DNA from 3 places in the Segeticoccus rhizosphaerae genome. Region 3 is predicted to be linked to each of the others. Evidence: predicted binding sites of a transcription regulator. Region 3 holds the regulator's gene; each other region holds the start of a gene.

Region 1 (9,963 bases), on a different contig from region 3:
CGACCGACCTGATCACGTCGTGCGCTCCCCGGCGCCAGAACGTCTGGCTCGACGGGTCGTCAGACGGCGCCGATCGGAGGGGCAGGTCATCGGCAGGCGGGCGCAGGCGCGGGAGTGGGTGGCCGGCCGACCGACGGCATTCCGAGGGACACCTGCGGCCGTCCCGGTTCCGGCTGGTCCTGCAGCGATTCCCACGCGTTGCCGCCGGCGGTCCGGCGCACGGCATACGTGCCGCCCCGGAGAGCGGAGTCGGCCACCAGGTGGTGCGGAGCGCCATACGTCACGTCGACCGAGACGACGTCGCCCGGGCGCGGCCGCTCGGCGCCCTCGGGCACGGCGAAGTGGACCAGCCGGTTGTCGCGGGCGCGCCCGGAGAGGCGGTGGGTCTCGGCGTCCTTGCGGCCCTCGCCGGTCGCCACGAGCACCTCTACGGTCCGCCCCTCGAGGGTGCGGTTCTCGGCCCAGGAGACCTCCTCCTGCACGGCCAGCAGCCGGTCGTAGCGCTCCTGCACCACGGCCTTGGGCACCTGGTCGTCCATCGTGGCGGCCGGGGTGCCGGGGCGGATGGAGTACTGAAACGTGAAGGCACTCGAAAACCGTGACGCCCGAACCACATCCAGGGTGCCCTGGAAGTCTTCCTCCGTCTCGCCGGGGAAGCCGACGATGATGTCGGTGGTGATCGCGGCGTCCGGGATCTGCTCGCGCACCCGGTCGATGATGCCGAGGAACTTGGCGCTGCGGTAGGAGCGGCGCATCCGCTTGAGCACGGCGTCCGATCCCGACTGCAGCGGCATGTGCAGGCTCGGCATGACGGCCCGGGTCTCGGCCATCGCGGTGATGACGTCGTCGGTGAACGCGGCGGGGTGCGGGCTGGTGAACCGCACGCGCTCGAGCCCCTCGATCTCGCCACAGGCGCGCAGCAGCTTGCCGAACGCGAGCCGGTCGCCGAACTCCACGCCATACGTGTTGACGTTCTGGCCGAGCAGGGTGACCTCCACGACACCCTGCGCGACGAGTGCCTCGATCTCGGCCAGGATCTCGCCCGGTCGCCGGTCCGCCTCCTTGCCGCGCAGGCTCGGGACGATGCAGAAGGTGCAGGTGTTGTTGCAGCCGACCGAGATGGAGACCCACGCGCTGTAGGCGGAGTCGCGTCGGGTCGGGAGTGTGGAGGGGAAGGTCTCGAGGCTCTCCAGGATCTCGACCTCGGCGCGCTTGTTGTGCCGCGCGCGGTCCAGCAATGCCGGGAGCGACCCGATGTTGTGCGTGCCGAAGACGACGTCGACCCAGGGCGCCCTGTCGACGATCGTGGAGCGGTCCTTCTGCGCGAGGCAACCGCCCACGGCGATCTGCATGTCCGGGTTGCGCAGTTTCGCCGGGCGCAGCTGACCGAGGTTGCCGTAGAGCTTGTTGTCGGCGTTCTCCCGGACCGCGCAGGTGTTGAACACGACCACGTCGGCCGCCTCGGGTCGCTCGGCGCTCGGCACACTCGCCACGTCGACGTAGCCGGCCGTCTCGAGCAGGCCGGCCAGTCGTTCGGAGTCGTGCACGTTCATCTGGCACCCGAGGGTGCGCACGTCATAGGTCTTCATCGCACCGCCAAGGGTACGACGTCGGGTCGCCTCGCCCGTGGCCACCGGCGGTCAGCTGCCGGACCAGTCCTGCTCGGGCAGCGGCTTGCGACCGGCCACGTTGATGCCGTTGAAGGTCTGGATGAGAGACGCGGCCCAGATGACCACGGCGAGCTGGCGCTCGCTGAAGGCCTCGGCCGCCTCGGCGTAGACCTCGTCCGGCACGTCACGGGTCTCGGACAGGTGGCTGATCGCCTCGGTCAGCGCCAGGGCAGCCCGCTCCTGCGCGGTGAACAGCTCGGTCTCGCGCCAGACCGGCAGGACCGCGAGCCGGCGGGCCGTCTCCCCGTGGCGCGCTCCGTCCCGGGCGTGCATGTCAGCGCAGTAGGCGCAGCCGTTGATCTGCGAGGCGCGCGTCTTGACCAGCTCGATGAGCACCGGGTCCAGGCCCTCTTCCGCAGCGGTCCGTTCGACGTACTCGTGCAGGTTGACCAGACGCTTGAACGCGTCCGGCAGGGCTGCGTGGGGCAGGATGCGTGAACTCACCCCTCGACGGTATGCCGGGACCGGCCGGCCGCCACCGCGGACCCCGCGAACCGGCCCTCAGTCGCGACGGTGTTGGGGCAGCTCGTCCAACGCCTCGCGGATCACCGCGAACGCCATCGACGAGGAGTAGCCCTTGCGGGCGAGCATCCCGGCCAAGCGCCGGGTCTGGACCTGGCGGTCGAGACCGTGCATGGTCCGCAGCTTCTTGTCGACCAGCCGCCGCGCCCGGTCACGTTCGTCCTCGGCGCCGACCTGCTCGAGAACCTGGTCGGCGACGTCGCGGTCGACCCCCTTCCTGCTCAGCTCGCGAGCCAGGGCCCGACGGGCGAGCCCACGCCCGCTCTGCTGCGAACGCACCAGCATGGCGGCGTAGGCCTCGTCGTCGACCAGCCCGACCTCGGTGAGCCGATCCAGCACCTCCCGGGCCACCTCGGGGTCGCAGTTCTTCTGGCGCAGCTTGTCCTCCAGCTGTGCCCGGCTGCGGGGAGCCATGGTCAGCTGGCGCAGCACGATCTGGCGCGCGACGGCATACGGGTCGGCGTCCACACCACGGGTGGCCAGGTCCTCCGGCGGCGGGGTGCGCCCCGAGGAGGGCGAGGCACCACCGCCACCGGAGGGTTGGAGGCCGGCGCGGGCGATCATGTCCGCGAGCGAACGGACCCTCTCGCGCCGGTCGTCCGCACCGGGCGGGCCCGGTGCGGACGAGTCAGAGGAGCCGAACACGTCGGGCAGGGTGCTCAGAAGTCGACCGGCACGTCCGGCGCTGCCACCGGCTCACTCGGCTTGTCGAGCTGCGGGCCGATGCCGAGCTTCTCCTTGATCTTCTTCTCGATCTCGTCGGCGAGGTCGGGGTTGTCGCGCAGGAAGCCGCGGGCGTTCTCCTTGCCCTGGCCGAGCTGGTCGCCCTCGTAGGTGTACCAGGCGCCGGCCTTGCGGACGAAGCCGTGCTCGACGCCCATGTCGATCAGGCCGCCCTCGCGGGAGATGCCCTGCCCGTAGATGATGTCGAACTCGGCCTGCTTGAACGGCGGGGAGACCTTGTTCTTGACCACCTTGCAGCGGGTGCGGTTGCCGACCGCGTCGGTGCCGTCCTTGAGGGTCTCGATCCGGCGGACGTCCAGCCGCACCGACGCATAGAACTTCAGCGCCTTGCCACCCGTGGTCGTTTCGGGAGAACCGAACATGACACCGATTTTTTCACGGAGCTGGTTGATGAAGATAGCGGTCGTGCCGGTGCTGTTGAGCGTGCCGGTCAGCTTGCGCAGCGCCTGGGACATCAGCCGGGCCTGCAGGCCGACGTGGCTGTCACCCATCTCGCCCTCGATCTCGGCGCGGGGCACGAGCGCCGCGACCGAGTCGACCACGATGATGTCGATCGCGCCCGAGCGGATCAGCATGTCCGCGATCTCGAGCGCCTGCTCACCGGTGTCGGGCTGGCTGACCAGCAGCGCGTCGGTGTCGACGCCGAGCTTCTTGGCGTAGTCGGGGTCGAGCGCGTGCTCGGCGTCGATGAAGGCCGCGATGCCGCCGGCCTTCTGCGCGTTGGCCACCGCGTGCAACGCCACGGTCGTCTTACCCGACGACTCCGGTCCGTAGATCTCCACCACACGGCCGCGGGGCAGGCCGCCGATGCCGAGGGCGACGTCGAGCGCGATGGACCCGGTGGGGATGACCTCCATCGGCGCACGGACCTCGTCGCCGAGACGCATCACGGCACCCTTGCCGTGGGCCTTCTCGATCTGCGCCATGACGGCGTCGAGGGACTTGGACTTGTCGGCTTGAGCCATGTCCTGACCTGCTCTTCCTGAAATCGTGGGCTGCCGTCTACCTGCGACCGACACCCGGTCGCCGCTGACCGGCAGTCACCGGCCACCTGACGCACTGTGTCGAGTCAGACGTTAGGAGCGACCACCGACACCGGCCCCCGCCACGGCCGAGGCTGTGGACGGCGGGACGCCGGCGGCGTTCCATGGGGACAAGACTACTCGGACAGACGTTCGATGAGCGCACGCGGGCAGCGACACGCCGAAACGCGGAGCAGACCGTCACCGCGGCAGTTCCGCGTGGCCACCCTCCTGCCACGAGGACATCTCCAGCCTCACCAGTCACGAGAGCAACAGGCGTTCCACCCGCCGGGCCGCCCCGACCAGGCCGACCAGACCCAGCACCGCCAGGTAGGCCACGTGCACGAGCAGCCCCGTCCCGACCTCGCCGAGCATCAGCCCACGCTCGAGCGCCACCCCGTGGTAGAGCGGCGTCACCTGCACCAGCCACTGCACCCCCGAGGGATAGGTCGCCAGCGGGAAGAAGGTCGCCGAGAACAGGAAGAGCGGCTGGATGGCGAGGTTGATCCAGTCGAAGTCGACCCAGGACCGCATGAAGGTCGTCGCGAACATCCCCACCGCCGAGAACGCGAACGAGATGAAGCTCGCCGCCGGCAACGCGAGCAGCGCCCACCACGAGTGCACCATCCCGGCGACGACCGCCACGAGCAGGAACGCCCCGGAGTAGAACGCGCCACGCAGCAGCGACCAGCTGATCTCCCCCACCGCCACGTCACGCGGCCCGAGCGGCGTCGCGAGCACCGAGTCGTAGAGCTTGGCGTACTTCAGCTTGAAGAAGACGTTGAAGGTGGAGTCGAACACCGCGCCGTTCATCGCCGCCGCGGCCAGCAGCGCCGGGGCGACGAACTCGGCATACGACACGACCGCCCCGCCGTCGGTGGTCACCGTGCGCACCAGCGCGCCGAGCCCGGCCCCGAGGGAGAACAGGTAGAGGATCGGCTCGGCCAGTCCGGTCACGAACGCGATCCACCCGTGCCGGAAGGCCATCGCGTTGCGCTCCACCAGGATCCGCGCCATCCCGGCGCCCGCGGGGATGGGCAGCACCCGCGCCAGTCGAGACACGACCCCAGGACGCGGTGCGGCGGGCGCGGCGGTGCGGGTCGTCATACGACCAGCCTCCGGCGGAAGGCCTTGTAGGCGAGCCACCCCGTCACCACGACGACCAGGAGCAGGTATGCCGTGTGCCCCAGCAGGTGCAGCCAGTCCGGGGAGCCCTTGGCCAGGTCGCGGTTGCCGTCGACCCCGTGCCACAGCGGCGTCACCCAGGCGATCGGGCGCAGGAACGCGGGCAGCTGGTCGAGCGGGAAGAAGGTGCCCGAGAAGAGGAACAGCGGCGTCATGACGAACCGGAACATGATCGAGAAGCCGGCGTCGTTCTCCTGGGTCGCGGCGAACGCGAAGACCGGCACGGTGAAGGCCAGCCCGGTCAGCACGGTGAGCGGCAGCGCCAGCAGCACCCACCAGGACGCCCACGCGCCGAACCCCGCCCCGACCGCGAGGAAGATGCCGGTCGCGAGCGCGATCTGCGAGGCGACCCAGCCGATGTGGCCGATCAGGATGTCGGCGACGCCGATCGGGGTGGCGAGCATCGCGTGGTACTGCATCTGCCAGCGGATCGCGCCGAGCACGGTGTAGGACGACTCTCCCATCGCGACCCACATCGCCTGTGCCGCAAGGATTCCCGGCACGACGTACTGCAGGTAGGGCATCCCGTCGACCCCGCCGGAGGACGAGTCGACCAGGCTGCCGAGCCCGAGCCCCATCGCGAGCAGGAACATCACCGGCATCAGGAACCGGCTGACCACGTTGCCCTGCCACGTCCGCTTGTACTGCGTGGCCCAGAACGCGAACACCGGCTGCCAGCGCCGGCTGCGCGGGAACGGCTCGGGGGTATTCCGGGTGCTCGCCGTGGTGGGCAGCGTCGGGTCGGCAGCCACGTCAGTCCACCAGGGTGCGGCCGGTGAGGTTGAGGAAGACGTCCTCCAGCGTGGAGCGGCGCACGAGGGCCGACAGCGGCTCGAGCCCTGCGGCATGCACCTTCTCACCGGCCGCGTCGCCGTCGGCGGTGTAGATGAGCAGCCGGTCGGGCAGCACCTCGACCCGGTCGCCGAGGCCGTCGACCCGGCCGGCCAGCTCGGCGTGGTCGTCGACGTCGAAGCGCAGCTCGAGCACCTCGCGCGTCGAGTGTTCGCGGATCAGGTCGCGTGGTGACCCCTCGGCCACGATCTCGCCGTGGTCCATGACCACCAGGCGGTCGCACAGCTGCTCGGCCTCGTCCATGTAGTGCGTGGTCAGCACGAGGGTGACGCCCTGCCGCTTCAGCCGGAACAACCGGTCCCACAGCACGTGCCGCGCCTGCGGGTCGAGCCCCGTGGTCGGCTCGTCGAGCATCAGCACCTCGGGGTCGTTGACCAGCGAGCGGGCGATGGTGAGCCGCCGCTTCATCCCGCCCGAGAGCGGCTCCACCTTCGACCTGGCCCGCTCGGTGAGCTGGGCGAACTCCAGCAGCTCGGTCGCGCGCGCCCGGACCTGCGGCTTGGACAGGCCGAAGTAGCGGCCGTAGACCCAGATGTTCTCCTCGACCGTCAGCTCCTCGTCGAGGGTGTCCTTCTGCGGGACCACGCCGAGCCGGGCGCGGATGCGCGGACCCTCGGTGGCCGGGTCGAGGCCGAAGAGCCGCAGCTCACCGCCGGTCGCCGGCGACACGCAGCCGACCATCCGCATGGTCGAGGTCTTGCCCGCGCCGTTGGGCCCGAGGAACCCGAACGCCTCACCACGCTGCACCGCGAAGTCGATCGCCTTGACCGCCTCGAAATCACCGAACCTCTTGGTCAGCCCGGAGGCGTGGATCAGCGGCTCGTCGGAGGTCACGGCGCGAGGATACGTCGCCGGCCCGAGGCCGGTCCCCTCACTTTTCCGCGGCGCGACGCTCGCGGCCGAACCGTCGCTCGGGCGGCACGTCCATGTCGTCGCAGAGCGCGGCCCACACGGTCCGCGGCCTCACGCCGGCCCCGAGCGCCTCGGCGGCCGTCCGGTCCCCCAGCTCGTGCAGGGCGTGGCTGTTCGCGAGCGAGCGGGCATAGGACGACCCGAACTCGTCCTCCATCAACCGCCAGAAGTCACTGATGCGCACCCTCCGAGTCTCGCACGCCCCCGCCCCCCGGGTTGTTGCTGGGAGTTGTTGCTGGGAAGGGGCGTCACGGACGACGCCGCCTCCCAGCAACAGCGCGAAGGGGCTGGGCTCAGAGCCAGGAGATGTGGTCGCGCAGGAAGAGGTAGCCGACGAACGCGAACGCGTCGAGCAGGGTGTGCGCGACAACCAACGGCACCACCCGCTTGGTCCGCTGAAACCACCACCCGAAGATCAGCCCCATGACCAGGTTGCCGACGAACCCGCCCAGTCCTTGGTAGAGGTGGTAGCTGCCCCGCAGCACCGCGCTGGCCACGAGCGCCTTGCGCGACGACCAGCCCAGCTGCTGCAGCCGGGTCAGCAGGTAGCCGACGACGACGACCTCCTCGAGGAAGCCGTTCTGGAACGCCGACAGCAGCAGCATCGGCACGCGGTACCAGACATCGGGGAAGTTCACCACGGCCAGGCTCGCGCTGACCCCGACCTCGTGCGCGGCCCACACCAGGGCGAGGCCGGGTATGCCGATCAGCGCGGCGAAGCCGACGCCGGTCGCCAGGTCGCTCCCCCGGTGCCAGCGATGGGTGCCGATCCCCAGCCCACGCCCGGCCGGGTCGCGGCTCAGCAACGCCAGGGCCAGCAGTGCCGGCATCACCCCTGCGGCGAGCCGCGCCAGGTCGTCGAGGATGTCGAGCCACATCGCCGTGGTCTGCCGGCCCGCCACCACGGTCGCCGTGGTGGCGGAGATCCCGCCGGGCACCGTCACCTCGGCGCGCAGGAAGGTCAGCAGGGCGAAGATCCCCGACATCCCCAGGGAGACGCCGAGCACGGTGAGGACCTCGCGCCCCCGCCGCGGCCGGTGCGGGACGGCGTCACTGGGGGTGCTCACGGCCCCCAGTCTGGGGGATCCGGTCGCCTACCGCCTGCACGACCCCCACCGGACGAGATCGCCGCGCACATGGTGATCAGCCCGACCACGGTCAAGACCCACGTCAGCCGGGCGATGACCAAGGTGCACGCCCGGGACCGGGCCCAGCTGGTCGTCTTCGCCTACGAGACCGGCCTGGTCCTCACCCGCAACACGTGGCGACTGCCGCGGCCGGGACGCGGTGGCGACACCGGCATCGACCCCGGTGGCGGCCTCAGCGGCAGCGGCGGGTGCTCGGCCGCGGGGTGTCGGTGCGGCGTGGCAGGCTGGGACGGTCATGGTCACCGACGTGCTCGAACGCTTCTCCCCCGCGACCCAGGACTGGTTCCGCGCGTCCTTCGTCGCGCCGACCGCCGCGCAGGCGGGCGCCTGGGACGCGATCAGCAGCGGCGACCACACCCTCGTCGTGGCGCCGACCGGATCGGGCAAGACCCTGTCGGCCTTCCTGTGGGCGCTCGACCGACTGGCGGCCGAACCGCCGCCGGAGGAACCGCTGCGCCGGTGCCGGGTGCTCTACATCTCGCCGATGAAGGCGCTCGCCGTCGACGTCGAGCGCAACCTGCGCTCGCCGCTGGTCGGCATCGGTCACGCCGCGGCCCGGTCGGGCCAGCCCCAGCCCGACGTCAGCGTCGCGGTCCGCAGCGGCGACACCCCGGCGGGCGAGCGTCGCGCGTTCGCCCGCCGCCCCTCCGACGTCCTGATCACCACGCCCGAGTCGCTCTTCCTGCTGCTGACCTCCCAGGCACGCGAGGCGCTGGCCGGCGTCGAGACGGTCATCGTCGACGAGATCCACGCGGTGGCGGGCACCAAGCGCGGGGCCCACCTCGCGTTGAGCCTCGAACGGCTGGACGCGCTGCTGGACAAACCCGCCCAGCGGGTCGGCCTGTCGGCCACGGTGCGTCCGGTCGACGAGGTCGCCCGGTTCCTCGCGGGCGGGCGGCCGGTGACCACCGTGCAACCGGAGTCCACCAAGGAGTGGGACCTCGACGTCGTGGTGCCGATCGCCGACATGGACGCCATCGGCCAGGTGGACGACGACCTGTCCGGCCCTGCCTCCGGTGAGCCGCAACGTGCGTCGATCTGGCCGCACGTCGAGGAGCGCATCGTCGACCTGGTCGCGGCACACCGGTCCACCCTGGTCTTCGCCAACTCCCGGCGGCTGGCCGAGCGGCTCACCGCTCGGCTCAACGAGATCTGGGCCGACCGGCTCGAGCAGGCAGCTGTCGAGGCGGCCAGCGGGCCAGCCGACGACGACCGCAACGGCGAGGACGCCACGGGCGTCGACCCGTCCGACCGGCATACACGCTCGACGCCCGCGCAGATCATGGCCCAGTCGGGCCAGGGCAGCGGCGCTCCCGCGGTCCTGGCGCGTGCCCACCACGGCTCGGTGAGCAAGGAGCAGCGCGGGCTCATCGAGGACGACCTCAAGGCCGGCCGGTTGCCCGCCGTGGTGGCCACCAGCTCGCTCGAGCTCGGCATCGACATGGGGGCGATCGACCTCGTCATCCAGGTCGAGTCCCCGCCCAGCGTGGCGAGTGGGCTGCAGCGGGTCGGCCGCGCCGGCCACCAGGTGGGCGCCGTCTCGCGCGGCGTGCTCTTCCCGAAGTTCCGCGGTGACCTGGTGCAGACGGCCGTCGTGGTCGAGCGGATGCGGGCCGGTCAGATCGAGGCCCTGCGGGTGCCCGCCAACCCGGTCGACGTGCTCGCCCAGCAGGTCGTCGCGATGTGCGCCATGGACGACTGGCCGGTCGACGACCTCGAGTCGCTCGTGCGCCGCGCCGCGCCGTTCGGGGCCCTGCCGCGGTCCATCCTCGAGGCGGTGCTCGACATGTTGTCCGGGCGCTACCCGAGCGACGAGTTCGCAGAGCTGAGACCGCGACTCGTCTGGGACCGCGTCACCGGGGTGCTCACCGGCCGTCGCGGAGCCCAGCGGCTCGCAGTCACCAGCGG
Region 2 (9,963 bases), on a different contig from region 3:
TGCGGTCGGCTCCGGCCAGCCGGACGGCAGGGTGGGGGCGCTGCTCGGCGTCGGTGTCCAGGTGGTGGGCATCGCGTGCCTCGTGGCCGCGCCGCTGCTCGTGCTGCTCGGTGGGATCGGCGTGCGCCGGTTCGGGATTCGCAAGGGGTTGGTGCGGGCCGGCGTGCTGGCCACCTTGGTGCTCAGCCTGCTGATCGCCGGGCAAGCGGTGGCCATGGTCTCGGTGTCCAGCACGCCGCTGCCGATCGGGCTCTCCATCGCCGGTGGCATCGCACTCGTGCCCTACGGCCTGATCTCGGTGGCGAGCCTGCGCTGTCTGCGTGCGCTCGCGCGCACGCAGGACCTAGGCCGGACCCGGCTGCGGTCGTAGCAGCGCCTCGACCACGCCGGACAGGTCGCGCCAGGAGGCTCGTTCGTCGGCCAGGGCCCGGCGCCCCGCCTCGGTCAATCGGTAGGTCCGCCGCTTGCGGCCGCCCACGGTGCTCCACTCGCTGGCCAGGAAGCCGCTCTTCTCGAGCCGGCGCAAGGCGGGGTAGATCGTGCCGGTCGGCAGGTCCAGCGCGCCGCCGCTCCGACGGGTGAGTGACTCGAGGATGGCGTAGCCGTGCAGAGGCTCGTGCTCGACCGTGGCCAGCACCATGCCGTCGATGTGCCCACGCACCGCGTCGCTCCTCACAGGCCCAGCCTACGCATTCGGTAATAGATAGACAATCGACATGTAGATATTCTATATATAGAGCGCCTACCTATGGAGGTTGTCATGTCGAGCCGGTTCGAGCGCCTGGGGTCGTGGTCGACCCGTCACCACTGGAGAGCTCTGGTGTGCTGGGTGGTGGCGTTGGCCGCGATCACGGGTGCCTCGCTCGCGCTGGGGAACGCCTACCGCGACAACTACGACCTGCCGGGCAGCGAGTCCCAGCAGGTCGCGGACGCGGTGGGGCGGGACGCGAGCGCAGCGGCCATCCAGATCGTGGTCCATGACGAGGCAGGGCTGACCTCACCGCAGGTCCGGGCGAGGGTCGACGCACTGCGAACCCGGGTTGCGGCGCTGCCGCACGTGCAGCAGGTCGCCGACCCTTACACGAGCCCGGGCGCCGTCTCGCCCGACGGCGAGACCTCGTTCTTCACAGTCACGCTCGACACCGCTCCCATGGATGCCGACCCGGCCGACGTGCGCGAGCTGGTCAGCACCGCGCGGGCCCACCAGGGGCACGGCCTGGAGGTCGAGCTCGCGGGTGACGCCGTGCAGGATGCCACGGCACCGGGCGGCTCGTCCGAGGGAATCGGCATGCTGGCGGCCCTGCTCATCCTCATCCCGCTCTTCGGGTCCATCCTGGCTGCCGGGTTGCCCCTCATCACCGCAGTGTTCGCCGTCGGCAGCTCGGTGGGCCTGGTGGCCCTCGTGTCACACCTGGCCACGGTGCCGACCTATGCCGCGCCGATGATGATGCTCGTCGGCCTCGGTGTCGGCATCGACTACGCGCTGCTGGTCTTCTCTCGCTACCGCAGCGAGCTCTTACGCGGCGCCGACCGCGATGCCGCCACCGCCCGTGCCCTGGACACGGCGGGCCGGTCGGTGCTCTTCGCGGGGTGCACGGTGATCATCGCCCTGCTCGGCCTGCTGATGCTCGGTCTCGCCGCGCTGCAGGGGCTCGCGCTCACGATCGCGTTGACCTTGCTGCTGACCATGGTCGCCTCGATCACGCTGCTGCCGGCGCTGCTGACGCTTTTCGGCCGACGGCTGGAGCGCGCGGTGCAGCGGCGCGCCAGTCGATCGGGCCGAACGCCGGGGGACCGGTGGCGGCTCCTGGCCGACCGCGTGCAACGTCGCCCGCTGCCCGTGCTCATCGGTGGCCTCGCGATACTCCTCCTGCTGGCTGCTCCCGTCCTGCACCTGCGCCTCGGATTCGCCGATGCCGGGACGAACCCGCCGGACAGCACCACCCGCAAGGCCTATGACCTCCTGGCCGACGGTTTCGGGCCGGGCGCGAGCAGCCCCCTGATCGTGCTCGCTGAGAGCGACCAGCGCGGCGCCCAGTCCGCCGCCCGAGTGCTTCGGATGACGCCGGGCGTGGCCGACGTGCGCGGTCCGCTGCCCTCCGGAAGCGCCGGCTGGATCCTGATCGTCACGCCGACCACAGCTCCCGCGTCGGAGCATACGACCGACCTGGTGCACCGGTTGCGTGACGACGTGCTGCCAAGCGTCGGCGACCACGCCGGTGGTCGCTACCTGGTCGGCGGCGCCACGCCCGCGACGATCGACTTCTCCGACGCAGTCGGCCAGCGGCTGCCCTGGTTCATCGGAGCCGTGGTGCTGCTGTCGGCACTCCTGCTCATGGCGGTCTTTCGCTCCCTCGTGATCGCGGTCAAGGCCGCGCTGCTCAACCTCCTCAGCATCGCCGCGGCCCTGGGCGTCATGACCTTCGTGTTCGGCGACGGCCACTTCGGGGCCCAGCCCGGCCCCATCGAGGCGTTCCTGCCGGTGGTGGTGTTCGCCGTCGTCTTCGGGCTGTCGATGGACTACGAGGTGTTCCTGGTCTCCCGGATCCACGAGGAGTGGCAACGCACGGGAGACGCAACCGCCGCCGTCCGCGAGGGGCTGGCGATGACCGGCGGCGTGATCACCGCGGCGGCCGCGATCATGATCGTCGTCTTCGGGGCGTTCCTGGCGAGCCCCGGCCGGATGCTCCAGGAGATGGGCCTCGGGCTCGCGGTCGCGGTCCTGCTCGACGCCGTGGTGATCCGCTGCCTCGTCGTGCCGGTTGTCCTGCGGCTGCTCGGCGAGCGGGCCTGGTGGCTGCCGCGGTGGATCGGCCGGCTCCTGCCGCCGGTCCGGCTGGAACCCGAGGGCGAGCAGGAACCGTCGGGCAGGCACACGGCATACGTCTCCTGACACCGCGATGATCTCCGAGGGCGGGCGAAACCGGGTGTCAGGCGTCGCGGCGGGAGACCACGATGAGCAGTGCCGCCACGAAACCCACGACGTAGACGGACAGCACCACCGTCGCCGACGTCCCGGAGAGCGTGGTGAGGACTCCGGGGGTGCCGCCCTCCGTACCCACCGGAGTCGAGCCGAGGGCACCGGCCAGGGAGCCGGCAGCCGTCCCGGGCAGGTGGTCGGTGACCACCTCGAGCGGGCCGAGCGCCGAGGCGACGGCGCGCAGCAGGTTCTCCACGACGAGGGCCCAGACCAGGCCGAGGCCCACGGACAGGGCGGGGCCGCGGGCCAGCACCCCGACCAGCGCGCCGCCGGCGGTCCACATCGCCGCGATCAGCAGCGCCGCGCCCACCCCCTGCAGCACCGCCAGCACGGTCGGCCACGCGACCGGGCTACCGATGATCGCCATCGTGACGGCGCTCGCGCCGATGTCGAGGACGAGGGTCAGCAGGACCAGGCACGCCAGCCAGAGGCCGAGCGCGACGGCGGTGCCGGAGAGGGCGGTCCGTCGTCCGGGACCTTGGCTGAAGACGGTCTTCCAGGTGCCCCAGCCGTAGCCGCTGCCGGTGGCCAGGGCGCCCATGACGAGAACCAGCGCGCCGCCGAACATCGGCAATCCCGAGGTCAGGGCCTGCGGCACCGCGTCGAGGTTCAGCTCGGCGAGCAGCGTTGCAGCACTGCGGTCCCCGGAGTCGGCCGCCGAGCGGTACTGGAGGTAGCCGATGACGTAGCCGAAGGTGAGGTCCAGGGCCAGCCAGACGCCGGTGATGATCCAGGTGGTCGGCCACTTGGCGAGGCGGAGCAGCTCCGCGCGGACGGTGGCACTCAGGCCGGGGACCCCCGTGAAGCGCCGCGTGAGGGACGAGCGGGGACTGCGAGGTGGCTTCGGGGGAGGGCCTGATGGGGCGGTCTGGGTGGGGCGACTCATGACGCGACCTCCTCGTCGCTCAGGGTGGGCAGGGTCGGCGGCACGTCAGAGGCGTGCACCGCGTCGCCGGTCAGCTCGAAGAAGACCTCCTCGAGCGTGCGGCCGACCGGCGCGATCTCGAACACGTCCGCCCCGCCCCGGACCAGGTCGCGGGTGAGCGCGGGGATGGAGGCGGCGTCCTGCTCGATGCGGATGGTGCCGTCGTCGAGGCGGCGCACGCGGCCGGGGGCCACCCGGGACAGGACGGCGTGCACCGCGTCCTCCGGCTCGGCGCGTAGCCGCACGCCGCTCGCACCCCGCAGCTCACTGACCGTGCTCTGGGCGAGCAGCCGGCCGTGGTTGATCACGCCGACCCGGTCGCAGACCTGCTGCACCTCGTCGAGCAGGTGGCTGGACAGCATGACCGTCTGCCCATGGGTGGCGAGCCGTCGCACCAGCGCGCGCATGTCGGCCATGCCGGTCGGGTCGAGCCCGTTGGTGGGCTCGTCGAGGATCAGCAGGTCGGGGTCGCCGAGCAAGGCGGCGGCGACGCCGAGCCGCTGTTTCATCCCCAGCGAGTAGGACCTGAACCGGTCGCGGCTGCGGCCGCTCAGGTCGACCTGCTCGAGTGCGAGGTCCACGCTCGCGTCCGACAACCGGGTGTACCGGGCCAGCACCCTCAGGTTGTCCCGGCCGGACAGGTAGGGATAGAAGCCCGGACCCTCGATCAGCGCGCCGACCCGGCGCAGCACCGGGGGATCGCCAGGTGTCCCGCCGAGCACGTTTGCCGTGCCGGACGTCGGGCGCACCTGCCCGATCAGCATGCGCATGGTGGTGGTCTTGCCGGCGCCGTTCGGCCCGAGGAACCCGTAGACCTCACCGCGCCGGACGGTGAGGCTGACGGCGTCGACGGCGGTGTGCGACCCGTAGCGTCGGGTGAGGTGGTCGGTGACCACGATGTCCTGTGTCATGCCGGACAGCCTCGCGGCCACCGCACCACTCCCGCGTCGGCCACCGGACGGCTCTGCGACTACGCCGAGCGGGGTATTCGGGCGGCGACCGGCCATCACCTCGATGTATGCCGGCCGCTCACGTGAGGCTCGCCCGCGCCCGCCCACCGGACCGGGGCGCGCGGCGGCGACCGGTCGGCATACGCTGCGACCGTGAGCGAATCTCCTGTCCGCATCGGCGTCCTCGCGCTGCAAGGTGACGTCCGCGAGCATCTGCGGGTACTGGGCGAGCTCGGCGCCGTGGCCGTCGGCGTCAGGCGGCCGGCCGAGGTCGAGTCGATCGACGCCCTGATCATCCCCGGTGGCGAGTCCACGACGATGGACAAGCTGGTGCGGGCCTTCGACCTCCAGGAGCCACTGCGCAAGCGGCTGGCCGGGGGTATGCCGGCCTACGGCTCGTGCGCGGGCATGATCATGCTCGCGGACCGGCTCGCCGACGCCCGGCCGGACCAGGAGACCCTGGGTGGCCTCGACATCACGGTGCGGCGCAACGCCTTCGGCCGTCAGGTCGACTCGTTCGAACACGACCTGCACATGCCCGCCCTGCGAGACGGGGTCCGAGATCCCTTGCGCGCGGTGTTCATCCGAGCTCCCTGGGTCGAGGATCTCGGGCCGCAGGTGGAGGTGCTGGCTCGGGTCGAGGAGGGTGAGGCGGCCGGGCGCGTGGTCGCGGTGCGGCAGGGCAACATCGTCGCGACGTCGTTCCACCCCGAGGTGACCCGGGACGCTCGCGTGCACGAGTACTTCGTGGGTCTGGTCCGTCGCGTCGTGCCCTGACCCTGCTGCGGTGGGGCACAGCAGCCGCGCGCGGCGCGGGTAGGATCGGGCAGGCTCGATGACAGGACGGCAGACGAGGGAGAGCGCATGAGCCGCGGGAAGGCACACGCATGAGCGGCCACTCCAAGTGGGCGACGACCAAGCACAAGAAGGCGGCGATCGACGCCAAGCGGGGCAAGCTGTTCGCCAAGCTGATCAAGAACATCGAGGTCGCGGCCCGCACCGGCGGCGGTGACCCGGCCGGCAACCCGACCCTCTACGACGCCATCCAGAAGGCCAAGAAGACCAGTGTCCCGAACGACAACATCGACCGCGCGGTCAAGCGCGGCAGCGGCGCCGAGGCCGGTGCCGCCGACTGGCAGAACATCACGTATGAGGGCTACGCGCCCGGCGGAGTGGCGGTGCTCATCGAGTGCCTCACCGACAACCGCAACCGGGCCGCGGCCGAGGTGCGCACGGCGCTGACGCGCGCCGGCGGCAACCTGGCCGAACCCGGGGCAGTCTCCTACCTGTTCAACCGCAAGGGCGTGGTCATCGTCCCCAAGGAGGAGCTGACCGAGGACCGGTTGCTCGAGGTGGTCCTGGACGCGGGTGCCGAGGAGATCAACGACCTCGGGGAGTCCTTCGAGATCCTGAGCGAGGCCACCGACTTCGTCGCGGTGCGCGAGGCGCTGCAGGCTGCCGACATCGACTACGACTCGGCCGAGGCGTCCTTCGTGCCCACTGTCGAGGTGCCGCTCGACGTGGACGGCGCCCGCAAGATGTTCCGCGTCATCGAGGCCCTCGAGGACAGTGACGAGGTGCAGAACGTCTGGGCCAACGGCGACGTCCCCGACGACGTGCTGGCCGAGCTCGACGACGAGGACTGAGGCCGAGGACACGGCGCGGGCAACCCGGACGGCGCGTCGCAGCGGCGTGCGGAGGCACCCACGAGGTACGTTCGGAGCGAACAGGTGTTCGGCGAGGACGAGGAGAAGGCCGTGCGGGTGCTGGGCGTCGACCCGGGGTTGACGCGCTGTGGCATCGGGGTCGTGGACGGCGGCGTCGGCTCACCCCTGCGGCTGGTCGCCGTGGGTGTGGTCCGCACGCCCTCGGGTGACCCGGTGCAGGAGCGGCTGCTCACGATCCAGACCGAGATCGACGACTGGATGCGCCGCTACGAGCCCGACGCGGTGGCCGTGGAACGGGTCTTCAGCCAGGCCAACCTGGCCAGCGTGATGGGCACCGCTCAGGCGTCGGCGATCCCGATGCTTGCCGCCGCACGGCTCGGGCTGCCGCTGGCGCTGCACACCCCGACCGAGGTCAAGGCCGCCGTGACCGGCAGCGGCCGTGCCGACAAGGCGCAGGTGACCACGATGGTCACCCGGATCCTGCGGTTGGACACGCAACCGACGCCGGCCGACGCCGCGGACGCACTGGCCCTTGCCATCTGCCACGTATGGCGTGGCGGCGCCGAGGACCGGCTGCAGCAGGCGGCAGCGGCCCAGCGCCGTGCCGTCGCCGCCCGACGTGCGAAGGTGGGCCGGTGATCGCCTCCGTCCGCGGCCCCGTGCAGCACGTCGGGCTCGACTCCGTCATCGTCGAGGTCGGCGGGGTGGGACTGCTCGTCCACACGACACCGGGCACGGCCGCCGACCTGCGCCGTGGGAGCCAGGCGACCCTGGCCACGAGCCTCGTCGTGCGTGAGGAGTCGCTCACCCTCTACGGTTTCGCCGACGCCGACGAGCGCGCCCTCTTCGAGCAGGTCCAGACCGTCTCCGGAGTGGGACCGCGGCTCGCCCTCGCCATGCTGGCGGTGCACCCGCCGGACGTGCTCCGGGGGGCGATCAGCGGCGGCGACCTGGCCACCCTGACCAAGGTGCCCGGCATCGGCAAGAAGGGCGCCGAGCGGATCGTGCTGGAGCTGCGCGACAAGGTGGTCGCCGGCGAGGCGTCCCCGGGCACGCCGGCGCGGGCGGCGGGCCGCGAGCCCTGGCGCTCGCAGGTCGGCGAGGCGCTCGTCGGACTCGGTTGGTCGGCCAAGCAGGCCGACGACGCGGTGGAGGCGGTGGCCGGCCAGGCCGGAGACGGCGGCGACGTCTCGGGCCTGCTGCGTGCCGCCCTGCGTGAGCTGGGCCGTTGACAGGGCGGATGGGACGGATGGAGGACGGAGACGCACGGCGCGAGCAGACCGATCGCGACCGGTATGCGGACGGCTCCAGCGACGCGACCGCGCGCATCGTCGATGCCAGGCCGGAGCCGCTGGACGACGAGGAGCACCGGATCGAGGCGGCCCTGCGGCCGCGCAAGCTCGCCGACTTCCCCGGACAGACGCGGGTGCGCGACCAGCTCGCCCTGGTCCTCGAGGCGGCTCGTCGGCGCGGCACCCCGCCCGACCACGTCCTGCTGTCCGGCCCACCCGGCCTCGGCAAGACGACGCTCGCCATGATCGTCGCGAGCGAGCTGGAGGCACCGATCCGGATCACGAGTGGCCCGGCGATCCAGCATGCCGGTGACCTGGCCGCCATACTCTCCTCCCTCACCGAGGGTGAGGTGCTCTTCCTGGACGAGATCCACCGGATGTCCCGCGCGGCCGAGGAGATGCTCTACCTCGCGATGGAGGACTTCCGGGTCGACGTGATCGTCGGCAAGGGTCCTGGGGCGACCGCCATACCGCTCGAGCTGCCCGTCTTCACCGTGGTCGGTGCCACGACCCGCGCGGGACTGTTGCCCGCTCCGCTGCGCGACCGCTTCGGCTTCACCGGTCACCTCGACTTCTACGCGACGCAGGACCTCGAGCGGATCCTCACCCGCAACGCGGTCCTGCTCGAGGTGGAGGCGGTGCCAGAGGGCATCGCGGAGATCGCGGGCCGGTCGCGGGGGACTCCGCGCATCGCCAACCGGCTGCTGCGGCGCGTGCGTGACTGGGCCCAGGTGCACGGCCGCAGCGTCGTCGACGGCGACGCCGCCCACGCCGCCCTCGCCCTGTTCGACGTCGACGACCGCGGCCTCGACCGGCTCGACCGCGCGGTGCTCGAGGCACTCTGCCGGCGGTTCGGGGGCGGGCCGGTGGGACTGTCCACGCTGGCCGTCGCCGTCGGGGAGGAGCCGGACACGGTGGAGACCGTGGCCGAGCCGTTCCTGGTGCGGGAGGGCTTCATGTTGCGGACCCCCCGGGGCCGGGCGGCGACCCCCCTCGCCTGGCAGCACGTCGGCCTCACCCCGCCGCCCGGCAGCGACACGCCGACCCTGCCGCTGGGTGGTGACGGGCGGTTCGGCGCCTGATCCCGGCGCGCCGGACGACGCGCCCTTTGGCGCTGGGCCGAGGCTCACATAGACTCGTTCTCTGCGCACCGGTCCACACCGGTCATCACCGGGGTACTGCGCCCGGACCACGTTCGGTTCCCGCACCAGCTAGAAGGACTCACACATGCCGTTCCTCGTCCCCGAGGCATCCTCGTCAGGTAGCAGCGGCGGGCTCGGTAGCCTGCTCATCCTGGCCATCCCGATCCTGTTGATCGGCTGGATGTTCATGTCGCAGCGGCGACGCCGGCGCGACATGGAGTCGATGCAGGCCAGCCTCGACGTGGGAGACGAGGTCTCCACGACCTCCGGGCTCCACGGTCGGATCGTCGAGATGGATGACGCCATCGTGACGCTGGAGATCAGCCCCGGAGTGAACGTCCGCTTCGACCGACGCGCCGTGCTGCGCAAGCCCGCCCCGAGTGTCGCCCACGGCGACTCGGAGCCTTCCACCGACTAGGACTCCCCAACTCGTGGCGATCAAACCCCAGAACCGCACACCGCTGAAGACCCTCGCGCTGCTGGTGCTGCTGATCCTCGGCCTGTTCGGCGGCATCGTCGCCGCCTCGGGCGCCGGCAACCCGGTCGACGCGTGGCGGCCCAAGCTCGGCCTCGACCTCGAGGGAGGGCGCCAGATCGTCCTCGCTCCCGTGATCGAGGGTGGCAAGCAGATCAACTCCCAGCAGGTGACCCAGGCCGTCAGCATCATCCGGCAGCGCGTCGACGGCAGCGGCGTCAGCGAGGCCGAGGTCACCACCCTCGGTCAGAGCAACATCGTGGTCTCGCTCCCGGGCAACCCCGACCAGGCCACCCTGGACTCCCTGAAGCAGTCCTCCCAGCTGCGCTTCCGCGCCGTCATCTGCGCCTCCTCCAGTCCCGGCGTGCCGGCTGGGTGCCCGTCACCCCAGGCGGCGCAGCCGGCGCCCTCCGGCACGAGTACGCCGAAGGCGTCCGGTGAGGCAACTGGTACGCCGTCCGTGAAGTCGACGCCGACGGCGTCGAGCAAGGCCACCAGCGCGCCACGGAAGAGCACGCCGAGCCCGAAGAAG
Region 3 (9,963 bases):
GTGCCGCAGGGGCGGTCCTGCTCGCAGCCGTCACCCTGGTGCTCCTCTTCACCGGCCCGTGGCAGGTCGCCCGGATCCGATGCCGGCCGTGGCTCTCGGCGGCCGGTGCGCTGCTGGCCCTGGCGTGCACGTGGCCCACCGGTTCGGTCGGTTGGCCGCCGCCGGGTTGGCTCCTGGTGATGTGCGACGTGGGGCAGGGCGACGGCATCGTGCTGGCCAGCGCGCCGGGTCATGCCGTCGTGGTGGACACCGGTCCTGATCCAGACGCGATGGGCACCTGCCTGCGTCGCCTCGATGTCGAGGTCGTCGATGCCGTGGTCCTCACCCACTTCCACGCCGACCACGTCGACGGGCTGGGCGCCGTGCTCGACGGCTGGCCGGTCGGAGCGGTCTACGTCTCGCCGGTCGACGAACCGGCCGGCGAGGCACGGGCGGTCCGAGAGCAGGCGAGCGAGGTGGGGACGCCGGTGCACCGCGCCTATGCCGGCGACGTCCTGCGGTGGGAGGGGCTGCGCGCGGCGGTGCTCTGGCCGGCCACGGAGCTGCACACCGGGTCGATCCCCAACAACGCCAGTGTGGTCCTCGACGTCGACCTCGGCGGGCTGCGGATGCTGCTGCTCGGTGACGTCGAACCTGAAGCCGCCAGACGGGTGCGGCGCGCGCTGGAACAGGAGGGCAGGCCGGCCCGGTTCGACGTGCTGAAGGTCGCCCACCACGGCTCCGCCAAGCAGGACCCGGTCCTGTTGCAGCTCGCGCACGCCCCCGTCGCGCTGATCAGCGTCGGCGCCGACAACGACTACGGTCACCCGGCGCCGAGCGCGCTCACCGTGTTGCGCGACGACCAGTTCACGGTGTTCCGCACCGACCGCAGCGGTGACATCGCGGTGTCCCGCGCCGGCAACGGGGGCCCCGCGATCTCCACCCGCGGCTCCTGACTCGATGCCGCCCTCGCCCATCTGGTGCGCCACTTGCCCCGGTTGTTGCGGCGACATCGCGCGGCTCGAGTGCGCGATGTCATCGCAACCGGGCGGGGTCTCGGCGGGCGCAGGCGCGAGTTGGCCCGGCTCAGGCGGAGTCGCGCACGCAGCCGGGGGTGGCGGCGGCCTCGAGCAGCGCCTCGACCGTCGCCCGCACCGCCGGCACCCGCTCGAGGTCCGCCGTCGTGACCACGTGGACGGCACGCCGCGAGGCGGGGTTCACTGGCAGCGTCACCACGTCTGGATGGCTCGCGCTGCGCAGGATCAGATCGGGGATCAGCGCCACACCCAGCCCCTCGGCGACCAAACCCAGGACCGCGACGTAGTCCTCGGTCTCGAAGGCGACGTCCGGCGCGAAGCCCGCCTTGTCGCAGAGGGAGAGCAGGTGGCCCCGGCACCTCGGACAGCCGGCGATCCAGGTCTCGTCGGACAACGCCGCCAGGTCGGCGACCGGCGCCTGCGCCATCGGGTGGTCCTTGGGCAGCGCCAGCCGCACCTCGTCGTCGAGCAGCTTGTGGGTGACCAGCCCGTCCAGGTCGTCCTCGCCCCGGCCGAGGTCGGTGCCCTCGTAGGCGAACGCCACCGCCAGGTCGCAGGTGCCGGCCCGCAGCGCGGCCAGCGACTCCGGCGGCTCCGCCTCGTGGAAGCTCACGCTCACGTCGGGGTAGCGCTCCTTGACCAGTGCCAGCGCTCGGGGCACGAGCGTCGCGGACGAGGAGGGGAACGCCATCAGCCGCACCCGCCCGGTGCGCAGCCCGGCGATGGCCGACACCTCGGCGGTGGCCGCCTCGAGGGCCGCGAGCACCGGCACCGCGTGCCGGGCGAGCACGTCCCCGGCCTCGGTGAGCCGCACGCCGCGTCCCATCCGCTCGACGAGCACTGTGCCGGTGCGCTCCTCGAGCCGGCGCACCATCTGTGAGATGGCCGGCTGGGAGAAGCCGAGAGCGGCTGCGGCAGCCGTGAAGCTGCCCTCGTCGTGGATCGCCTTCATCACCCGAAGGCCGGCGGCGTCGATCATGACCCAACCATAATCGAGCGTTACTTAAAGTCAAGAACTTGTGGTCTTGTGTGATGAGTCGGAATCGGTCATCGTGGATGTATGCCGACTCTCACCTCCCCGCGCCACGGACAGCCCGAGCTCCCCGCACCCGCCAGTTCCACCAGCGCGGACGCGCTGGCGCGGCTCAAGGCCCAGTTTGCGCCGGCACCCGGCTACCTCAACGCGAGCACCATGGGCCTGCCGCCCGAGCCTGTGGTCCAGGCGCTCCGGTCCGCGCTGGAGCAGTGGCAGCTCGGCCGCGCGACCGCCACCGGTTACGACGCCGACGTCCAGGCGGCGCGCACGGCATACGGGCGGTTCGTCGGCGTGCCCGCCGAGTGGGTCTCAGTCGGTCCGCAGGCGTCGGTGTATGCCGGGGTGGTCGCCGCATCGTTGCCCGACGGGGCCGAGGTGCTCTGCGTCGAGGGTGACTTCACCTCGATGATCTTCCCGTTCCTCGTCCAGGCGCAGACGGGTCGGATCAGTGTCCGCCATGTGCCGCTCGGCGAGGTGGCCGCCTCGATCACCGAGCGCACCACGCTGGTCTCGTTCTCCCTGGCGCAGAGCGCGTGCGGGAGCCTCTGTGATGGGGCGGCGATCGCCGAATCCGCTCGCCTTGCAGGCGCGCTCACCTTCTGCGACGTCACCCAGGCAGCGGGCTGGCTGCCGTTCGACGCGGGCGACTACGACCTGACCGTCTGTTCGGCCTACAAGTGGATGTGCCAGCCGCGCGGCACGACGTATTTCACCGTGCGCCCCGGTGCCGTCTCGTGGCTGCGGCCCGTGGTCGCCGGTTGGTATGCCGGTGACGACATCTGGGGCTCCTGCTACGGACCGGACATGGTGCTGTCCTCGAACGCCAGCCGCTTCGACGTCTCACCGGCCTGGCTGTCGTGGGTCGGCGCGGTCCCCGCACTCGAGGTGATGTCGATGGCGCCGATCGAGGCGATCCGTGACCACGACGTGGCACTCGCCGACGGCCTGCGAGAGCGGCTCGGTCTGCGCCCGGAAGGCCGGCCGGTGCTTCGGCTCGACGACGCCGACGGTTCGATCGCCACCCGGCTGGGTGACGCCGGGGTCACCGTGTCGTCACGGGCCGGGGGCGTGCGGATCGCCTTCCACGTCTGGAACACCGCCGCCGATGTCGACCTCGTGGCCGACGCCCTCGACGCCCGATAACCCGTCCGGCCGCCGAAGTCGGCGCCACGTGGTTGCATGGTGGCGTGTCCCGACCACGTCACCCGGCGAGTCCGGCGACGGCCCAGCTGGCCGCGGCCGGGCCGGCACCGGACGGGCCGGCCGCGCCGGGACCCCGGCACGGCACGGCGCTCTGCCTCTCCGGCGGCGGCTACCGCGCGGCGTTGTTCCACCTCGGCGCGGTCCGCCGGCTCAACGAGCTCGGCGTCCTCGGCGGGTTGCGGTCGATCAGCGGCGTCTCCGGGGGAGCACTGACCGCCAACCTGCTCGCCGACCCACGGCTGGTCTGGCCGGACGAGTCGGGCGGGGAGGTGGTGGTGAATGGCTTCGAGCGCTACGTCGCCGACCCGTTGCGCCGCCTCGCCGGGCACAACGTGCGGACCCCCGCGCTGCTGGCCAAGCTCTGGCCGCCGCGCTGGTTCATGCCGGACAGCGCGGTGCGAGCGCTCGCGGGCCGGCTGTCCGTGGCCGTGCCGTGGTGGGCGGGCGACCTGCGCGACAACGCGCCCGACGGTCCCGCGGTGCTCACCTGCGCGACCGAGGTTGCCTACGGCGTCTCGTGGATCTTCGCTGACCCCAACGCGGGCCGGCCTCACGGCCGTGTGGGCGACTACCGCCTCGGCCACGCCGACCCACCGCCCGGACTGCGCATCGCCGACGCGGTCGCCGCGACCTGCGCCTACCCGCCGTTCTTCGCCCCGCAGGTCCTCAACGGTGTGGAGATGGGCCTGAAGGGCGGCGAACCCGGGCACGCCGACCCGCAGCAGCACGCCGAGATCCTGCGGCACATCGAGCTCACCGACGGCGGCGCCTACGACACGCTGGGGGTCGAGGCAGTGTGGGCCGACCACGCGACGGTGCTGGTCAGCGACGGCGGCACGGTGTTCCGGGCGCGCACCACGCACACCGTGTGGGGCCAGCTGCTGCAGATCCTCGGGATCGCCACCAGCGGCGGCCAGACCACCCGGCTGCGGTGGCTGCAGGCGCGCTTCGCCCAGGACGCGCTCACCGGAGCCAGCTGGTCGTTGGATGCCGTTGTCCCCGGCCACTACCCGGCCGCCACCACCGAACGCATCAACGCGGTGCGCACCGACCTCGACGCGTTCAGCGACGGCTTGCAGCAGGTGCTCGAGCGACACGGATACCTCGTGGCCGACCAGGCCGTGCGCGAGCACGCCCCACAGCTGATCCGGCTCGACGCACCGCTGGAGCCGCCGCATCCGCAGGTCGCCGACGCGAAGGTCGCGGACGGCATACTGCGTGGATCGTCACGGCGCACGTTGTTGGGGCGCTTCTGACCGTCCCGCATACTGGGAGCATGACCGCCGTTGCCACGTCCCGGGACGAGACGTATGCCGCGCTGGTCCAGTTGGTACGCGGCGGCGACCTGACCGTCCTGACCGGGGCGGGGCTGTCCACCGAGTCGGGGATCCCGGACTACCGCGGCCCCGAGGGCATCCGGCGCGTGACCCCCATGACGTATGACGAGTTCGTCGCCTCCTCCAGCGCCCGGCAGCGTTACTGGGCAAGGAGTTTCATGGGATGGGGGCGATTCAAGGCGGCGGCGCCCAACGCAGGACATCGGGCGGTTGCCGAACTGGAACGGCGGGGCCTGACGCGGGGCGTCATCACCCAGAACGTCGACGAGCTGCACCAGAAGGCCGGCGCCCACGACGTCCTCGAGCTGCACGGCACCCTCGACCGGGTGCGCTGCCTCACCTGCGGCGAGACCTACCGGCGCGACGACGTGCAGGCCTGGCTGGACGAGGCCAATCCCGACTTCGAGGTGGCGGTCGGCCAGCTGCGGCCGGACGGCGACGTCGACATCCCCGACGCGGCGATCGAGAGGTTCCGCGCGCCCCGCTGCCTGGTCTGTGGCCACGACACGCTCAAGCCCGACGTGGTGTTCTTCGGTGAGTCGGTGCCGAAACCGTTGGTGGAGCAGTGTTTCGCCTTGGTGGAATCGTCCGCGGGCCTGCTGGTGCTGGGGTCGTCGCTGGCGGTGATGTCGGGATACCGGTTCGTCCGCCGGGCGGACAAGCTGGGGATGCCGATCGCCATCGTCACCCGGGGTTGGTCGCGCGGTGACGGTGAGGCAACGCTGCGGCTGGACGCCCCGTTGGGCGAGACGCTGACCCGGCTGGTGGCCGACCTCTGACCGGGACGATCCGGCCGCGACAGCAGGGGTCCGACTCAGACGCGGCGCAGCACCGCGGTGACCTTGCCGAGGATCGAGGCATCGTCGCCGTCGATCGGCTCGTAGGCATCGTTGTGCGGCATCAGCCACACGTGTCCCTTGGTGCGCTTGAACGTCTTGACCGTCGCCTCGTGGTCGAGCAGGGCGGCGACGATGTCGCCGTTCTCGGCGGTCTGCTGCTGGTGCACGACCACCCAGTCGCCGTCGCAGATCGCCGCGTCGATCATCGAGTCGCCGACCACCTTGAGCAGGAAGAGCTCGCCCTCGCCGACGATCTGCTTGGGCAGCGGGAAGACGTCCTCGACGACCTCCTCGGCCAGGATCGGTCCACCGGCGGCGATGCGGCCCACCACCGGCACGTAGGACGCGGCGGGACGCTCGTCGCCGATGCCCGTCTCGTCGACCTCGTCGGGGGTGGAGGCCGCGCGCGAGTCGCCGGCCCGGTAGCCGCGCGCGCTGCGCCCCAGGTCGGGGGATACGACCTCGATGGCGCGCGGGCGGTTGGGGTCGCGGCGCAGGTAGCCCTTGCGCTCGAGCATGTGCAGCTGGTGGGCCACGCTGCTCGGGCTGGTCAGGCCCACCTGCTCGCCGATCTCGCGCAGGCTGGGCGGGTAGCCGCGGCGGTCGATGGAGTTGCGGATGACCTCGAGGACCCGGCGCTGTCGAGTCGTCAGGCCGTCGCCCTTGTCGCGCTCGGGCATCTCGTGGATCTTGGCCATCGTGGCATCCCCTTCAGTGGATGTGGACTGCGGCGGGCGGGCGGGTCGTGGACGGGCGTCGGCCCGCGGCAGGGCGAGGGCGGTCGACATCAGTGCAGGTCAGAGCCGGTATGGCGGCCGCCCGAGACCGCGCGCAGCGGGCCCTGTCGGTGGTCGCTGCTTGGCTACTGGACATGACCTCATCGTACGCAGTTCGGACACGTTGGCCAAACACCTGTTCGACGCGTGTCTCGACATTGTCGGCGCGACGTGTTAGAAATCGTACAAGCGTGCTATCGCACACGCGTTCGGGACCGACCGCTTCAACACCGCTCGTCGCGACCGATCCGACCGCACCGATCGTCTGGAGGACAGCATGAGCGCAGCAACGACCTGGGGCTACCTCGAGTCGGCCCCGTGCTCGGCACCGCACCCCGGTCCCGACACCCGCAGGCCGGGCCGTCGGTCGCACCTGCGGCTGGTCCCGACCGGACCGGACGTGCAGGCGAGCCCGACGCACAGCCGAGTCACCCGGCGCGGTCGCCTCGCGATCACGCTGCTGGTGACCGCCGCGGTCCTGACCCTCGCGATGAGCCTGGCGAGCGGGATTTCCGCGCCGACGGGCGTGGCGCAGCCGACGGTCACGGTGGCTTCCGGACAGACCCTGTCCGACATCGCCGCGGCCGAGCTGCCGCAGCTGCCGGTGCGTGACGCCGTCGTGCAGCTGCAGCTGGCCAACGACCTCACCTCGATGCAGGTGCACGCCGGCCAGGTGCTGGTCGTGCCATCGGCCGGCCGCTGATCGGGGAGCGGCCGGCCCGGCTGCCGATCAGCCGCCCGGCAGGGAGTAGCCGCTGACGATGTTCAGTGTCGTGGCGAAGGTGAGGTACATCAGCCAGACCCCGGTGCACAGGTGGGCCAGGCCGAGGATTCGTCCGGCCACGGCGATGCCGGCGCTGGCGAAGAAGTCCGCGACGTAGATCCAGGTCAGGCCGACGAAGAGCAGGCCGACCGGCCAGCCGCCGCCCATGAAGAAGGTGACGAGGCCGAGCACGGAGATGATCGTGTAGGCGACGGACATGCCCACGTTGGTCCTGACCTCGTTGCCCTGCATCCGGTTGAGCCCGAGGGCAAACCAGTGGATGCCGTATGCGGAGAACGCCAGGGCGGCCATGTAGAGCAGCGGGTCCTTGAAGACCTGGAACCACGTCATCCCGACGAAGAGGATCACGCCGGTGACGAACTGGCAGAAGCCTGGCAACCAGACGCCCCACCAGCCGGTGGCGCGGTCAGCCGCCGGACTGCGGGCGGGGTAGCCGAAAAGCTCCTGTGGTCCCCAGATGAGATAGCCGGTGCCCAGACCGAAGAACCCGAGCGTGACCGGCGCGAAGTGCGAGATCTGGAAGGTCTGCGCGGTGAGTAGAGCGGTGTGCAGCATCTCGTCCTCCTCGGACGATGTCGTTGAACCGTTGATTACCTACCCACTCCATCCGGCTTTCAACCGGAAGGATCGACTCTGCGTGCCGTGATGCGGGCGAGCAGCTGGTGGCCCTCCCGCTCGAGGTCGGCTGCCTCGTCGGCAGGGAGCCGTGTCGACCAGGGTTCGCCGGCTGCCGCGTCGTAGGCCTCGTGCATCACGAACATCGAGGCGGACAGCCGCCGAGCCTCCGTCAAGCGGGCCGCCGCGTCCTGGCCGGTGGCGTCAGCGGGGTCGGCGGGCGACGAATCGGCGACCCCGCGGGCGGCGTCGAGGGCGGCGCGGCAGTCGTCCATCGCGCTGCGCAGGACGCCCTCGAGGCGCCGGTTGCGGATGGCGAAGGCCGAGCCGATGCCCACGACGATGCCGATGAAGGTGTCGAGGACGCGGTCGACCAGCAGCGTGGTGTCCGAGCTGGCGTGGCCGAGATGGGCCAGCAGCAGCGCGATGGGTGTGGCGAACATCAGGCAGAGCGCGTAGTTGAGCCCCACCATCAGCTCCGCGCCGACCTGCAGCACGATCACGAGGGCGACGGTCAGGCCGGCGCCGGGGGAGTAGGCGAGGGCCAGCACGCCCACCAGCAGGCCGGCTCCGGTGCCGAGGGCTCGCTGGATGCTGCGATCGACCGTGGCATACCAGCTGACCGACTGCTGCACGGCGACCGCCGAGACGGCCGCCCAGGAGGCGTGCCCCAGGCCGAGCAGGTGGGCGATACTGACGGCCAGCGCGACCGCGACGAGCGACCGGATGGCCTGGGGGACGAATGGCGCCGACGGACGTAGGGAGGTGATCGACGTGCCCCAGCGCTCCAGCGGTTGGCGCAGCAGGGGCGGTCCTGATGGGCGCGCCAGGGCGTCGGCGGCGTCCCGGCCGTCGAGCTCGGCCTGCTCGCCCCTGCCCAGCGTCACGTCCGGGATCTCGCCGAACCGGCGCAGTCCGCGCGCCAGTCGCCGCAACTCGGATGCGGTGACCGCCCAGGAGGCGTCGCTGTCCGATCCGCCGGTCGAGTCCGAGCGGCCCGACTCGGCGATGCGGTGTGAGGCCAGTCTCGCCCTGAAGGTGACTTCCTCGGCGTGCGCGCAGAGGGCCTCGAGCCGCGCGGACCACCGAGACGTCCGCCCGCTCGAGCCGATGGATGTCCAGGCGGCCCGGAGCGCCATGCCGGCGCGGTGTCTCGCTGACAGCTCGCCGTCGGCACCGATGGCACCGACGCGGTCGGCGACCGCCTCGAGGGCCCGCGCGACGGCGACCCGCTCCGGTCCGTGGTGACGGATCACCCAGCCGGACATGCACACCAGCCAGGCCCAGCCCGCGACGGCAGCGGTGGTGAGGGTGGCCGGCACCACGGCCTCCGGGCCGATCGGCAGCTCGGCGCACACCGAGACGGCGAACACGGGGAAGATGCCTGCCGGTCCGCCTGTGCGGGTGGCATCGGAGAGCAACCGCGCCAGACCGGCGACGGCCGCCACGACGGCGATGACGACGAGGACGTGACCGGTGTAGGCCGCAGTCAGCGTCCCCACCAGGGTGGAGAGCGACATGAAGATGCCGACGGCCGCGAGCATCGGCGCCTTCACGGCATACGGCGCGTTGCGCCCGTAGAGGGAGGTGAACCCGCCGAAGGCTGCGAACGAGAGCAGGTCGCGGTGCCCGGTCAGCAGCAGGACGACGAGGGGGACGCCCATCGAGATGCCGGCGTGCATGGCCGGTATGACGGTCGCGTCCGGGGGACGCAGGCGGAGGGCGCGGTGCTGGGCCAGTCGACGAAGCGAGTGGCTGGTCACGCTGGGGGAATGACTACTCGGGCAGGGGGCCGCAGAGCTGCTCCCAGTAGCGGCCGAGGTTCTGCATCGGCAGGAAGTGGCCGGTGCGGTGGCCGTCAATCATGATCGCCTCGACCCCCGAGGCGATGTAGGTGCTCGCGTTGCGGACGATGTCCACGGGTCTGGTTGGTGCGCCTTGGAACTCGCCCTCGGCCGCGAGGATGTTCTGCTCGATCGCGAAGCGACGGGCGCGCTGCTCGGTGCTGAAGGCGAAGAGGGTGTTGACGCCGCGGATCTCGCCAGCGGCCGGTGCCCAGTGACCGTCGCCGGAGTCGATCGGCACGCACCACCAGCGGTCGAGGCCGAACGTCGCCCGCCACAGCTTGTCCTGGTCCGACTCCTTCTTGGAGCGGCGGGCGGCGTTGGACAGGCGGTCGAGGTTCCATACCTGATCGAGCTCGGAAGAGGTGGATCGGACACTGGGCCCGGCGGGACTCCAGCACTCCTCCAGCTGGGTTTCGGCGTCCTGATCTGGGGTTGCAGCGTGGTGGGTCATACCTCTATGGCACCACACTCTGGCCCCGGAGCCCTCCAGCGCCGGTGTCCGGTGGCGCC

What was found. Region 3 encodes LexA, which represses DNA repair genes until DNA is damaged. Its sites were predicted from a motif close to TCGAACANNTGTTCGA; they were not measured.
Region 1: a site for LexA is predicted at 4,100-4,115, ahead of recA (recombinase RecA). Genes of this name have one in related genera too.
Region 2: a site for LexA is predicted at 6,578-6,593, ahead of ruvC (crossover junction endodeoxyribonuclease RuvC). Genes of this name have one in related genera too.

Annotation. Positions count from the first base shown of each region.
Region 1 covers NZ_SWMA01000012.1:94,058-104,020, reverse strand. The annotation lists gene FCN22_RS10640 (class III extradiol ring-cleavage dioxygenase family protein) at 1-16, opposite strand, end outside; gene miaB (tRNA (N6-isopentenyl adenosine(37)-C2)-methylthiotransferase MiaB) at 87-1,589, opposite strand; gene FCN22_RS10630 (carboxymuconolactone decarboxylase family protein) at 1,641-2,114, opposite strand; gene FCN22_RS10625 (regulatory protein RecX) at 2,172-2,837, opposite strand; gene recA (recombinase RecA) at 2,852-3,901, opposite strand; gene FCN22_RS10615 (ABC transporter permease) at 4,220-5,065, opposite strand; gene FCN22_RS10610 (ABC transporter permease) at 5,062-5,895, opposite strand; gene FCN22_RS10605 (ABC transporter ATP-binding protein) at 5,897-6,829, opposite strand; gene FCN22_RS10600 (DUF3046 domain-containing protein) at 6,867-7,091, opposite strand; gene FCN22_RS10595 (CPBP family intramembrane glutamic endopeptidase) at 7,201-7,974, opposite strand; partial or broken gene FCN22_RS22940 (response regulator transcription factor) at 8,026-8,157, shown strand; gene FCN22_RS10585 (ATP-dependent helicase) at 8,291-9,963, shown strand, end outside.
Region 2 covers NZ_SWMA01000006.1:50,354-60,316, forward strand. The annotation lists gene FCN22_RS06750 (permease prefix domain 1-containing protein) at 1-370, shown strand, start outside; gene FCN22_RS06755 (PadR family transcriptional regulator) at 344-676, opposite strand; gene FCN22_RS06760 (MMPL family transporter) at 761-2,893, shown strand; gene FCN22_RS06765 (ABC transporter permease) at 2,931-3,866, opposite strand; gene FCN22_RS06770 (ABC transporter ATP-binding protein) at 3,863-4,816, opposite strand; gene pdxT (pyridoxal 5'-phosphate synthase glutaminase subunit PdxT) at 5,009-5,632, shown strand; gene FCN22_RS06780 (YebC/PmpR family DNA-binding transcriptional regulator) at 5,743-6,501, shown strand; gene ruvC (crossover junction endodeoxyribonuclease RuvC) at 6,613-7,161, shown strand; gene ruvA (Holliday junction branch migration protein RuvA) at 7,158-7,754, shown strand; gene ruvB (Holliday junction branch migration DNA helicase RuvB) at 7,772-8,896, shown strand; gene yajC (preprotein translocase subunit YajC) at 9,042-9,374, shown strand; gene secD (protein translocase subunit SecD) at 9,388-9,963, shown strand, end outside.
Region 3 covers NZ_SWMA01000060.1:458-10,420, reverse strand. The annotation lists gene FCN22_RS20735 (DNA internalization-related competence protein ComEC/Rec2) at 1-935, shown strand, start outside; gene FCN22_RS20730 (LysR family transcriptional regulator) at 1,066-1,995, opposite strand; gene FCN22_RS20725 (aminotransferase class V-fold PLP-dependent enzyme) at 2,077-3,195, shown strand; gene FCN22_RS20720 (patatin-like phospholipase family protein) at 3,240-4,511, shown strand; gene FCN22_RS20715 (NAD-dependent protein deacetylase) at 4,532-5,371, shown strand; gene lexA (transcriptional repressor LexA) at 5,407-6,129, opposite strand; gene FCN22_RS20705 (LysM peptidoglycan-binding domain-containing protein) at 6,485-6,910, shown strand; gene FCN22_RS20700 (hypothetical protein) at 6,938-7,546, opposite strand; gene FCN22_RS20695 (FUSC family protein) at 7,606-9,369, opposite strand; gene FCN22_RS20690 (hypothetical protein) at 9,383-9,904, opposite strand.